Regions from separate parts of the Paenibacillus sp. PsM32 genome, predicted to be linked through region 3. Evidence: riboswitches for the same ligand, from Rfam matches in the RefSeq annotation. Region 3 holds a riboswitch; each other region holds the start of a gene.
The links. A riboswitch is a leader RNA that binds a small molecule or an ion and turns the genes downstream of it on or off. The one in region 3 is predicted to bind S-adenosylmethionine.

Region 1: another riboswitch for S-adenosylmethionine. It lies ahead of QCD85_RS12885 (2-hydroxyacid dehydrogenase); the one in region 3 lies ahead of QCD85_RS17490 (methionine ABC transporter ATP-binding protein).
Region 2: another riboswitch for S-adenosylmethionine. It lies ahead of metA (homoserine O-acetyltransferase MetA); the one in region 3 lies ahead of QCD85_RS17490 (methionine ABC transporter ATP-binding protein).

The regions. Positions count from the first base shown of each region.
Region 1 is NZ_JARUWY010000005.1:301,067-305,766, reverse strand. It holds gene QCD85_RS12895 (MFS transporter) at 1-457, opposite strand, end outside; gene QCD85_RS12890 (FGGY-family carbohydrate kinase) at 500-1,987, opposite strand; gene QCD85_RS12885 (2-hydroxyacid dehydrogenase) at 1,959-2,987, opposite strand; SAM riboswitch class I at 3,232-3,323, opposite strand; gene QCD85_RS12880 (molybdopterin oxidoreductase family protein) at 3,549-4,700, shown strand, end outside.
Region 2 is NZ_JARUWY010000001.1:529,775-534,474, forward strand. It holds gene QCD85_RS02475 (trans-sulfuration enzyme family protein) at 1-280, opposite strand, end outside; gene QCD85_RS02480 (aminotransferase class I/II-fold pyridoxal phosphate-dependent enzyme) at 287-1,477, opposite strand; gene metA (homoserine O-acetyltransferase MetA) at 1,525-2,466, opposite strand; SAM riboswitch class I at 2,604-2,737, opposite strand; gene corA (magnesium/cobalt transporter CorA) at 3,203-4,138, shown strand; gene QCD85_RS02495 (HAD-IA family hydrolase) at 4,332-4,700, opposite strand, start outside.
Region 3 is NZ_JARUWY010000009.1:207,861-212,560, reverse strand. It holds gene QCD85_RS17505 (putative polysaccharide biosynthesis protein) at 1-885, shown strand, start outside; gene QCD85_RS17500 (thioredoxin family protein) at 899-1,255, shown strand; gene QCD85_RS17495 (COX15/CtaA family protein) at 1,476-2,441, shown strand; SAM riboswitch class I at 2,621-2,769, shown strand; gene QCD85_RS17490 (methionine ABC transporter ATP-binding protein) at 2,953-3,969, shown strand; gene QCD85_RS17485 (methionine ABC transporter permease) at 3,969-4,637, shown strand.

The sequences.
Region 1 (4,700 bases), on a different contig from region 3:
ACATCCCGCCTGAGTAGGCTACCCAGAACCAGCCAATTGCTGTACTTAATTTGTGCTCAGGACTACGATAAGTTACCCATGTTAAAAAAGAATAAGCAAACAATGGATACCCAAATCCTTTAACAGCATACGTTAATAACATAATAGGATAATTCAGATCGGTTATACCAAAAGCGATAAAAGCAGATGTACCGATCACATAAGCGATAAATCCAATCAACATTGATTTTTTGGCTCCAAATGCTTCTAAAAATACGCCAGAAAACCATGACGCAATCGCCAACGTAATACCATATACCGTAAATAAAAGACTGGCATCCTGCACACTAAGCCCTCGTTCTACCAGATAAGGGCTTAACCAACCTGCTTCTAATCCATCTCCCATCATAAAAATCAATACTCCGAGATATCCCCATACTAATGTTTTGGGAATCCCTATACGATCTAATACGTTCATGACATACACTCCTTTTTCAACTTTACTGGTAAGCTACTGTTCTCAAATACTACTTTCAGATGAAGAAGTCGTTGTCGCAGACTCCGCTAATTGTAATTGTGCAAAAAAGAGCTGTGCCTTATGCCATTGTTGGTAATCTTTTTGCAATGCCTCAGAAGATTGTGGTTGAAATGTAGTGATCTGTTCTGTCTGAGTAGACTGTATATCCAAAGCTTCATTACAGATATAAGCTGCTCCTACAATCGAAGCATGTTCAAATCCTGTTCGGATACGGATTTCTTTACCTAATAGATCAGCAATACTTTGAATAAGTGTACGGCTCTGTAGTCCTCCTCCACATGCCCAAATATACGGACGATCCAGCAAGACCACCTGTGCCAATTGATCGAAATTCACTTTGATAGAAAAAGCAATCTCGTGTAATGCTGATCTGACAAAATGAGCCCGGCTTAATTGATCTGACAGCGGAGCATCGAATAGAAATCCGCCACGTACACGCGCATTTTTGGCAGAAGATAAATAAGAACCTAATGCTGCTACACATTGACTTTCTTCCAGTTCATTCATCTCTTGCTCCATCATGGCGTATCCTTCATTGGGATAGAAAATAGATTGCAATTTCTGATAGTTCAGACCGGTGATACCTGGATTCGTTTCGATCAAAAATTGATGTGGTGTTGTATACGCATTAATCCATGCTTGTGCTGATTTATCTGTTGTAAATGTATCTGTAATCTTAGCGATAGGTGTAGTTGTACCGGATACAATAACAATATCTTCTGCTCCTGCACCTGTACTATGGATAGCCAATTGCGTATCCCCGCCACCTACGATAACAGGTGTATCTACAGGCAAGTTCAATTCTGCTGCTGTACCCGGTGTTAATGTCCCGAGCACGCTACCTGAAGGTATTAATGAAGGTAACACTGTTGGTGCAATGCCAAAGGTGTGACACATTTCTGTAGACCAATCACTATGCTCTACATTATAGAGAAGAGTCTCACATGCTTGAGACGGCTCGTAACTCAACACACCACTAAGCGCATACGTTACCCAATCGCTAATACTGGTAAAACGATTCAATCGTTGATACTGCTGAGGATGACGCTCCCGTAATCCGACTAATTTCATTGCTGAAAATAAAGCAGACGGTGTTCTGCCTGTAATCGGATAAATAGAAGCTTGGTCACTATAGTGTTCTTCCCACTCTCGTCCCCGATTATCAATATTCGGTAATCCTAAATAAGATTCACCTGCTTCATCAATCAGTACAATACCTTGACGCTGGCTCGTTGAAGTGACAGCAATAATCTGAATATCAGGAACGTTAGATAGTGCTACTTTAGCAAGCCCTGCAATCTGTTCCCACAATACTTCCGGTATAAAATGACGTGCATCTGGATATTGATTGTCATTGTGATACAAAATATCAGCTCGCTCAATCGACAATACGTTACCGTTGATATCGACAACAGCTACACGAGCATTACCGGTACCGATATCAAAGACTAGATAGGCTTGTTGTGTCATCGTTAATATCCTCCAAAATCGCTTTATTATAGAGCACTTTCACTGCGGTGTTATGATGCTCAAACCACTCTATGAGTGCTCTATTCATAATTTCTACATGATGATCTTCAACTTCATAAGTGGCACCTGCTAAATGTGGAATTGCTAAAACATTTGGCAATGAAATCAGTTCATAATCTTTAGGAAGTGGTGGTTCTTGATCAAACACATCGATAATCGCTCCACGGATTTGATTTTGTTGTAATTGTTCAACCAGTGCATGATGATCTACCACTACAGAACGGGCAGTATTCACAAAAATGGCGTCTTTTTTCATTGATTGCAATAATTCTGTGCCGATTAATCCTTTGGTATCTTCGGTTACAGGTAAATGAATCGATACAATATCGCTTGTAGCAAATAACTCGGCTAACGATACTTTTTGATCACGCGGGTCAGGGCTGGTTACATAGGGATCGTAATAACGAATATCACAAGGGAAGCTCCGTAGTATGCCTGCTGTACGCTGGGCTACAGCTCCAAAACCAACCATACCGACTGTTTTGCCAGCCAGTTCATTACCTTTAAACTTGAGATAAGCAGTTAAGCTACCACTTTGCCATTCTCCTGCTTCTAACCATTGGCTGGATGAAATAATACTTCGTAAAAAGGTAATTAGACTGCCGACTACCATTTCAGCTACAGCTTGTGCATTACGTGCTGGCGTATAGAAAACAGGAATACGACGATCTGTAGCCACAGGTACATCTACATTAGAAGGAGTTCCTCGACAGACACCGATAAATTGCAAATGAGGTACAGCTTTAATCACTTTTTCAGTAATTTGATCTAATTCTGCAATAATGGCATCTGCTCCGGTTGATTGTAATAAAGAGATTAATTCATCTTCTTGATAAGCTTGCCCATGATCTTTCCAGCAACGGTAAATGACTTCTCCAAACGTATCTGCTAGTTGTTGACGACCTTGCTCATGATAAGGGGCGGTAATTAATATTTTCATTATTCAATCTCCTTTGGTACACTTAGGTGCAGTGTTATTTAAGTGAAGCTTTAAAGTAAGAAAGTAAATTGATATAGAGAGTTCTTGGTTTGCTACTAATAACGTCATCATTTGACAATATAATCAACTGAGTCAACGACAATATACAAAAAACCTCTTTCCCACATCAAGGAAAGAGGTTCGCTATCTATTCATTATAATATTCAAATCATACGAATAAAATAATGCAATAATTCATCCTGCTTTCCTATCTCCCAAGCGATTCAAGCTTGCTGGAATTGGCACGTTTTTGCCGAGGTTTCGTAGGGCCAGTCCCTCCACCTCTCTGGATAGAAAATCTAATGTATGTAGTTGTCGAAAAAAACTTGCAAATCGATATCAGACACGATAAGGTATAAAACATCTAAATTTGTCGAATTCGAAATAATTTTCTTTATTCTAATTAAACCCAGTAAAAAAGTCAACATTAAATCTAAAATTTGATTTATGATAGTTTATAACGTATTCAAAGTCTATTTCTGCCATTATTAAGGTATGGGTATTACGAAAGGAGCATGATGTATGTCTAGTTATGTTGATCAACAAGATGGAATATTTCCTTCAGTCTGCTCACTGGATTGTCCTGATCAGTGCGGACTGCTTGTTCATAAAGAAAAGGGTAAAATTATCAAAATCGCTGGAGATCCTAATCATCCTGTTACCAAAGGGAACATCTGTAACAAAGTTCGTAATATGACAGAACGCATCTATGATACTAAGCGTCTAACTACTCCACTCAAGCGGATTGGAGCAAAAGGCGAAGGTCTTTTTGAACCTATTTCATGGGAAGAAGCAATTACTACAATTACTTCCAAGTGGAAAACATTAATATCCACTTCTGGCCCTGAAAGTATTCTCCCGTATAGCTTCTATGGCAATATGGGCAATCTATCTGCTGAAGGGATGGATCGCCGCTTTTTCCATCGGATGGGGGCAAGTCTTTTAGAGCGCACCATTTGTACAGCCGCTGGTTCAGCAGGTTATAAATACACAATGGGTGGCAGTATTGGTACCGATCCTGAAGATACGGTAGATACACAGTTATTTATTTTCTGGGGTATTAATGCAGTTAGCACTAATATGCATCAAGTGACTTTAGCGCAGCAAGCTCGCAAAAAAGGCGCTAAAGTTATTGTGATCGATGTGCACAAAAATCAAACTGGACGATCTGCGGATTGGTTTATTCCAATTTTGCCAGGAACAGATAGCGCACTCGCTCTAGGTATGATGCATATTTTATTTGCTGAAGACAAAGTGAATGAGGATTTTATGAAGCAATATACAGTAGGACACGAACAATTGCGTGAGCATGTAAAGCAATATGACCCTGCTACTGTATCCACAATTACAGGCGTACCTGTCGATGATTTATATCAATTAGCTCGTATGTATGGCGATGCTAGCCCTGCTCTGATTCGTATCGGAAATGGTCTACAACATCATGATAATGGCGGTATGAATGTACGTACGATTGCCTGCCTACCTGCTATCACAGGACAATGGTTAGTACGCGGTGGTGGTGCTATTAAATCTAATACGTTCCAACTAACATTTAATGAAAATGCACTACAACGTCCAGACTTATTGGCTAATCGCAACACTCGTTCTTTTAATATGAATCAATTGGGACGGGTATTATTAGAGGAGTCTGAACCTGTGCAATCGCTATATGTG
Region 2 (4,700 bases), on a different contig from region 3:
TCAGAAAGGCAGTAGAAATCGCCGCCATTCCTGAAGCAAAAGCATATCCTGAAGCTCCGCCTTCTAACAAAGCAATATAATCTTCTAACGCTTGACGGGTTGGATTGCCTGAACGACTATAATCATGAAGTGGTGGATTCGAGATATCTTCTTGATGAAAAGTAGACGCTTGATAGATCGGTACACTGGATGCACCTGTTGTTTTGTCGATTTCAGCACCAAAGTGAATCAGTTTGGTATCTATTTTGCGTGAAGCTTGACGATCTGAAGAATAAGTCATTATCGATCACGCTCCTTCTACTTCAAGGCGTGCTACTTCCAGCGCTTGATCAAGATCAGCGATCAGATCATCAATATGTTCAATTCCTACAGAAAAGCGCAATAGACGATCATCGACACCAATCGCTTCACGAATCTCAGTTGGAATATCTGCATGTGTCTGTACCGTTGGATACGTCATTAATGATTCAACGCCACCTAGACTTTCAGCAAAAGCAATCAATTGAATACTACGCAAAATCGGTTCAATATAACGCGCATCTTTCACTTTAAACGAAAAGATACCTGTATTTCCGCTAGATTGGCGATTTTGGACATCATATCCCGGATGATCCGGTAGTGCAGGATAAAACACTTCTGCAATCTGCGGATGATCTACCAAATGCTTCGCCATTGCTGTAGCATTATATTCATGACGCTCCATCCGCAATGCCAATGTTTTCATTCCACGCATTAATTGATACGAATCGGTTGGAGACAATACGGCTCCGATAGAGTTGTGCAGAAAAGCCATTTCAGCGGATAATTCTTCCCCTTTGGTCATAATCAATCCTGCTAAAACATCATTATGTCCACCTAGATATTTGGTAGCACTATGAATCACGATATCTGCTCCCAGTTCGATCGGACGCTGGAAAAAAGGAGTCAACAGCGTATTATCAACAATCGTCAGCAACTGATGGCTTTTCGCCCAGGTAGCTACAGCTTTGATATCGGTAACCATCATTAACGGATTAGTTGGCGTCTCAATAAATACAGCTTTGGTATTCGGTTGAACTATTTTTTCTAACGCTTCTAGATCATTGGTATCTACATAAGAAGCAGTTACTCCAAATTTGGATAAAATTCGCTCCAACAGACGGTATGTGCCACCATACAGATCAAGCGATACGATCAGATGATCTCCCTGACCGAAAAGCGCAAAAATGGTCTGTAAAGCAGCCATACCGGAACTACAGGCAAATCCTGCATCTGCTGATTCTAATGCTGCTGCCGCTTGTTCTAGGACAGCCCGAGTTGGATTGGTTGTACGAATATAATCAAAGCCTGTACTTTTACCAAGAGCGGGATGACGGAAGGCAGTTGATTGATAAATCGGAAAATTAACCGCCCCTGTTACCGGTTCATTAATCGAACCGATCTGTGCCAATTTGCTTTCAATGTTAAGAGTTCGTTCGCTTGAATGATGATCCGTCATACTATAATTCCTCCTCTGAAATAACAATCGATTGGGTTGATCTCAAATTAGATACAGTAATTACCTGCTTCAGCTTTGGCACTTTCCAAATCATATGGTGTTTCTTGGTATACATAATAGTTTAACCAGTTGGAAAATAATAAGTTGGCATGAGCACGCCATGTAGAAGGCGGTGTGCGCGATGGATCATTATTAGGAAAATAATTTTTCGGCGGTGCGACATCCATTCCTTTAGCGATATCACGTTCATATTCCCATTTTAATGACAATGGATCATATTCAGAATGCCCTGTTACAAAAATCTGACTGCCATCTTTGGTAGCGGCTAGATATACTCCTGCTTCTTCCGATTCTGATAAAATCTCCAGTTCAGGAATCTTAGCAATATCTTCATGACGCACTTCGGTATGACGGGAATGAGGCGCAAAGTACAACTCATCAAATCCTCGTAACAATTTTACATTTTCTTTATTTAATGTATGTGGGAATACACCAAAACACTTTTCAGGCAAATCGACTTTGGGAACACCGAAATGATGGTACAGACCTGCTTGTGAAGCCCAACAGATATGCATGGTTGAAGTAACATTCTTTTTACTCCAATCAAAAATCCCTTGAATCTCTTCCCAATAGTTCACATCTTCAAAGTCCATTGTTTCTACAGGAGCGCCTGTCACAACCAGACCATCAAAGCGTAGATGTTTGACTTCTTCAAATGTTTTATAAAATAAGTTCAAATATTCAGTCGATGTATTTTTGGAAGTATGGGATTGTGCATGTAGCAAATAAATATCAATTTGAAGCGGGCTATTTCCCAGTAAGCGTAGTAACTGCGTTTCGGTTGTTTCTTTAGTAGGCATCAAGTTCAATATAGCAATTCGCAATGGACGAATATCCTGTTGAAATGCTTGGCTATCATCCATTACGAAAATATTTTCTCCAGTTAATACTTCTTTGGCAGGTAAGCTATCCGGAATCTTAATTGGCATGTTCGTTCACTCCTTGGATGTGTGTATTTCTTATCATTTCAGGAGAAAGGTTCATTATAAGTATATACAAAAATGACCTTTCTCCTGATACTTGAGAAAGGTCATTTGCGATATGTTCGCGTATATAATAGACGCCTCTCTCATCTGTCAGCAGATATTAAGTCTAGAATGATCCATCAACTTATATCTCTGCAAGAATTAGCACCGTGCGGTTATACCGCCGGTTGCCGGGTTTCATCGGGCTAGTCCCTCCACCTGCTCTTGATAAGATTTGCTTATTCAATTTAAAATAACATGTTTTGATACTTTTCTTATACCATAATTTATACTATTCTACGGTCTGCCGTCAAGTGCTGTGAAAAATGTATTAGATTGAACCGATAAATAAGTTGTTGGTAACTATATTGGTTGATTTCAAAAGAGGTTTCTTATTTAAGCTTGAAAGGCTTCCACGACCACGGTATACTTAACAAGTATTTGACGTTTTTTCATGGTTTTCATAAATATCTAAATCACAAAGAGGTGAATTTCAAAATGGAAGGCGACCCGAGGCCCAGTTGGCAGCAGGACGGATGGACAAATTGCAGGAAACAAACGACAACCATAGGGCACTGGAGTAACGCGCCATTATTGAAAAATCTTCTCCGTTTTTCATAAATTATAGCGAAGCTTTGTAAACAAGTGTGCGGTTGCCGCTTCTTTCCCTGCTCATTTCATAATAAAGGAGTAGAACACAATGAAAGTTCGGCACGTCAATGCTGGAGCATTTACTCCAGTAGAAAATATTACCGACACACTGGTAGCACCTGAAGAAGGATTTTATTGGATCGACGCAGATTTGGAAGATTTGATTGAACTACAACCACTTTTTATGCTTCATGATCTGGCTGTAGAAGATTGCTTGAGTGAAGAAGAACAGCGTCCTAAGATCGAAATTTATGAAAGTCATTACTTTATTGTAGTCAACAGTATTCGTTTTGATAACGAAGAGATTTTTTTGCGCGCCTTGAATATTTTTCTAGGACGGCATTATATTATTACAGTGACCAAGCAGAAAATTAATGAATTGCGTGTCCTCAAACCGATTTTATGGGAAGAAGAAGTGAGTCGCGCTGATAAATTTATGTATTTGTTAATTGACCTTGTCGTTGATAATTACTTCGCTGTCGGTGACCGGATCGAAGATCAGATCGAACTACTGGAAGAAAATATATTGATGCATACCAAAAAATCGCATTTGAACGAAATTATCGGTTTGCGTGGCGAAATTTTATGGCTCAAACGTGTATTGGGACCTCAGCGTGAAGTCATCAATACATTGAATAAAAAAGACCTCCGTTTGATCGATGATCAATTGCAAAAATATTTCAGTGACGTGTATGAGAATGCGGTTAAAGTATCTGAGATGTTTGATACGTTCCGCGATCTGATGGGTAACTTACGAGAAGCTTATCAGTCCAGTATCTCTAATCGTGCGAATGAAATCATGCGTGTATTTACAGCGATCACAACGATATTTATGCCGTTGACTGTAATTACAGGTATTTATGGAATGAACTTTGAAGATATGCCTGAATTGCATTGGCGTTTCGGTTATCCACTGGTGATCGGGATTATGATTACGTTAGGTTTGACTATGTTTTTCACTTTCCGCAAAAAAGATTGGATCTGAAAAGATTAAAGCTGCCCTTATTCATCGTCAATTGATGAACAAGGACAGCTTTTTTTGATTTCACTTGTTCGCGCTTATACTGCCAAGCGCTGATGGTAAAATATTTTGCCAAGCAAAAATCACTTTCTTATTTTATGGGTCGCGCTTTTGGTGCCAAGCGCTATAGGTCGCGCTTATACTGCTAAGCGCTTAATCAAGGAAGTTGCATCCAGCGGATCATGGTTTCTAGGTTTAGTCCATCTAAGCCGGGTACTGTAAAGTGTGCACTATCGATTCGGGTTAGTGAACTTACAGCGATCGTTTTCATTCCGATTTGACGGGCAGATTGGATCGATTCGGTAGAATCTTCAATAACCATCGTGTGATAAGGATGAATATTGACTGCATTAGCTGCTTTGATAAATATTTCAGGATCAGGCTTACTGAACTCTACATCATCCGATGTAATAATACGATTGAAATATTGTCGTACTCCTAATTTTTCTACCACTTCTTCTGCATCACTACGGTGAGATGCCAAAACAACAGCGATATTATGATCGGCAAAATGTTGTAGTAAATC
Region 3 (4,700 bases):
ATTCCTATCGTACTATCGTCATTGACGATTCCAGCCGTTTATTTTATCGATAGTATATTGGTCAAACCTTTATTGATTGGACAATTAGGAGATGCGATGGCTACAAATGTGCTGGCGATTTTGGGAGCTAGAGCGCAAAGTGTAGCAGGTATTCCACCGATTTTAGCTATCGCACTCAGTCAATCGCTTATTCCTATTATTTCAGCAGCATTTGCTAGTCGCAAAATGGAACATTTGAAAAATCAAATTACATTAGCATTACGAATTTCTGTACTTACAGGTGTTCCAATTGTTTTGATTTTTAGTACAGCAGCGTATTCAGTCAATGGATTATTATTTAGTACGCAAGAGGGAGCAGGTATTATTGCTGCTTTGACACTGGGTACGATTTTCCAGATTACGATGATGACGACCAATTCTATGTTAATCGGGATCAACAAAGCAAATTTATCGATGGTACATGTCATGATCGGTATTGTGGTCAAATTAGTTGCTAGTTTTGCGTTAGCTCCGTTTATTGGAATCTACGGTATTATTGCCGGAACAGCTTTATGTTTTATCACTATTACATGGATGAATATTCGTTCATTGCGCCAAATCGTAACTTTCTCGGTATTAGGCAACCGTTGGGTCGGATTTATTGTGACTGTGGTGGTATTAGGTGGAATTGGTCTACTGCTGAACCAGGTCGGTATTCTATTAACGGCTTATATGAATGAACGGGTTGCATTTTTTATCGGTTGTTGTATGGTAGGAATAGCGATATTATTGGTATATCCCGTTATGCTTGTTCTGCTAAGAGTGGTTCGAGCGAATGAACTGGATTCTTATCCAAAAGTATTGCGTAAAGTTTTCCGTCCATTGATGCGTCTACAAAAGAATTAGGAGGAATAGTATAATGCAATTGATTAATAGTAAAGAAGATTTCACTACCGTTACTCACTCTTCGCAATTAACTGTCGCTGTGTTCAAAGCAGATTGGTGTGGAGATTGCCGATATATTGATCCATTTATGCCTGAAGTAGAAAGTCAGTATGCAGATCGTCTAACGCTTGTAGAGGTAGATGTAGAAGCAACAGGCGATGTGAGTCAAGAACAGAACATCCTGGGTATCCCTAGCTTTGTAGCTTATGCGAACGGCAAAGAATTAGTACGTTTCGTCAACAAAGCACGCAAATCTCGCGAAGAAATTGAGCAGTTTTTGGATCGCGCTGTTGCAGTCTATGAGACATTAGCTACATCAACAGCGGAATAAAAAGAATCTATAAATAAATGCTTACTAACCACCTTTTTTATAAAGGGTGGTTTTTTACTGTGTAAAATATCATTTGTTTGTCGACACGGTTCTGCCATAATACAAGGATTGATCATTTTTTGTCACAATCCAGTGGTTCCGTCTATTTTGCAATCAGGTATACTAAAGTAGAACATAAACATTGTGTAACTATCATATAAAATAGCGGGTGATTCTCTAAATGGCAAGAAAGTTCAGAATAACAACTACACATCTAAAATGGTTGAGCTTTGTCACCTGTGTTGTTATGTTTTTAGCAACAATGGGAGGACTTGTAGTAACCAAATCAGGTTCAGGACTTGGTTGCGGAAATGAATGGCCGTTATGTCATGGCCAATTTGTACCTGCGTATACGATTTCTTCATTAATTGAGTATTCACATCGGGCAATTAGTGCTTTAGCAGGTTTAACAGCTTTATTCTCTTTTATTGGTTTCATTTTTTTCAACAGACACCGTGAACTTAAAGTATACGCATCTTTTACTCTATTATTTGTCGTAGTACAAGCAATAATGGGTGCATTAGCTGTTAAGTTTTCACAATCTGCTCCAATCATGGCATTACATTTCGGATTTGCAATGATTGCTTTTGCTAGTTCGTCGATGATGGCGCTTGGTGCAAGGCGGATGGATCAGCAAAAAGGTGATTTACCGATTCCAGATGAACCACCAGTGAGTAAAGGGATGCGTAATCTAACATGGTTCGCAACTATCTACACATACATGGTGGTGTATACAGGAGCCTTTGTCACACATACCGATTCTAGAGGTGGGTGTTCTGGCGTATTACTATGTAATGGTTCTATCTTACCTGAATTATCCGGCGGGGTAGCGGTAGCATTTTTCCATCGCGTAGCCGCTTATAGCCTGTTAATCGTTATTGCAGTGCTAGCGCATTATGCCTACCGTCGTCATCCGTATAATCCAGGTATTCGTAAGCTTGGAGTGACTGCGATCGTATTTATCATCATGCAGATTCTAAGTGGTATGTTGAATATTGTAACAATGAAAATACCTGAGTGGTATTTCTTCTCCAGTATGTTGCATACGTTGTTGATTCAGATTTTGTTCGGTGTGTTATGTTATATGAGTGTGCGTGTATGGCAATTAAGTCGTGGTACACGTGGCAAATTAGGGCAAAATGTATAACCGTATGATCTATTTAGATAGCAACAAAAAGTGAATACACATCCAATAGATTACATCAGATGAACAAATGATGAAAAATTTCTAATTTCCTTAGGAAATATTCATTTTTGCTTTGACAAAGAGTGTGAAGTTCACTATACTGAGAAAAGATTTTCATTTTCATTCGAATTTTTCATATTTTCTTATCGAGAGTGGTGGAGGGACTGGCCCGATGAAACCCGGCAACCGATTTTGGAATAGCTATTATGTAGTTTTCCAAAATGTCATGGTGCTAATTCCTTCAAAATGGCGTGTGCAATTGGTACATAGCGATTTTGGCAGATGAGAAGGAAGTATCTCTAATAATAGAGAACCCTTTTCTGCGAAAGGGTTCTTTTTTTGTATAAAGAAGAGAGAAGTGAATACCGACATATATGATAGCGAGAATATATCCGACTTATTCGATGGTTTATATATGATTAATGTAATATGAATGCAGGAATGAAGAAGTACAAGGAAGGAGCACCCATCTGTGATTGAATTAAAAAGTATTACTAAAACGTATGGTAAAGGGAAAAATCTAAGCCCTGCGTTAAGCGGTATAGATTTGAAAATAGAAAAAGGCGAGATTTTCGGCGTTATCGGTCACTCCGGTGCAGGTAAAAGTACATTGATTCGATGTATTAATTTACTAGAACGTCCAACCTCTGGTGAAGTATGGATCGATGGTGTGGAAATGACCAAGCTGAACAAAGCGCGCTTACAAGCAAGACGACGCAAAATAGGTATGATTTTTCAACATTTCAATCTATTATCTTCAGCGACAGTGTATGAGAATATCGCTTTTCCTTTGCGCTTAGTCAAAACACCGGAACGCAACATTAAAGAAAAAGTGAAAGAATTGCTTGCTCTAGTTGGACTGGAACAACATGCCAATAAATATCCTGCTCAATTATCAGGTGGACAAAAACAGCGTGTCGGCATTGCTCGCTCGTTAGCTAGTGATCCTGATGTATTGCTTTGTGATGAAGCGACATCTGCGCTTGATCCTCAGACTACAAATTCGATTTTAAAATTGCTGGTCGATATCAATGAGCGCTTTAACTTAACAATCATCTTAATCACTCATGAAATGCATGTCATTCAGAGCATTTGTGATAAAGTAGCTGTTATTCATCGGGGCGGTATTGTAGAACAAGGCCCTGTAACAAATGTTTTTTTGAAGCCACAGCATGAAGTGACACGTGATTTTATTTTAAATGAGTCTAATAATGCTGAATTACTAATTACTTCATGGACAGCACCAAATGTTCCTAATTCATTGACTGTCAAAGTGTCTTTCTTAGGAGATAAAACGTATGAATCGATCCTTTCGCAAACGGTACGTCAAACTGGAGTCGATTTTGCTATTTTGCAAGGAACGATTTCAACGTTAAAAAATGTACCGTATGGACAGTTGATTGTTCGCTTTGAAGGAACAGAAGGAGACATTAAGCGCACACTCGATGGATTGACCGCTGAAGGTCTCGATGTGGAGGTGATCAACTGATGGGTGAATTGGATTTCTCACAAATTGATTGGAATGAATTCGGTACAGCGACCTTAGATACACTCAAAATGGTAGGCGCTTCTGGATTATTTACATTAATTCTAGGATTGCCATTAGGCATTTTGTTATTTATTACAGGGCGTTCTACTGTAGCATGGGTGCGTTATTTCTATGCAGTGATTGCGTTTATCGTTAATATTTTGCGTTCGGTTCCATTTATTATACTGATTGTAGCGATCTTACCATTAACGCAAATTCTAGTAGGAACAACGATTGGTGTACTTGGAACGATCCCACCATTAGTTATTGCTGCCGCACCGTTTTTTGCTAGATTGGTCGAAACTGCACTTCGTGAAGTCGATCGTGGTGTGATTGAAGCAGCGAATGCGATGGGAGCTTCCTTGTGGCAGATTATAACGCGCGTACTTGTACGTGAAGCAATGCCAGGGCTATTAGCAGGCTTAACGGTTACTGTGGTTGCTTTAGTCTCTAATACAGCGATGGCAGGGATGATTGGTGCAGGAGGACTTGGAACACTTGCAATCAACTATGGTTATTATCGCTATGATACAGCGATCATGCTAGTGGCTGTAGTCATCATGGTTATTATTGTTCAAATTCTACAAATGCTTGGTGATCGTCTAGTGGTTCATTTTTCGAGAAGATAAACAGTAATACAAAAGAGATTGAGCATAGAGTAGTTATTCTGCTGAATATTTATACGATGATAG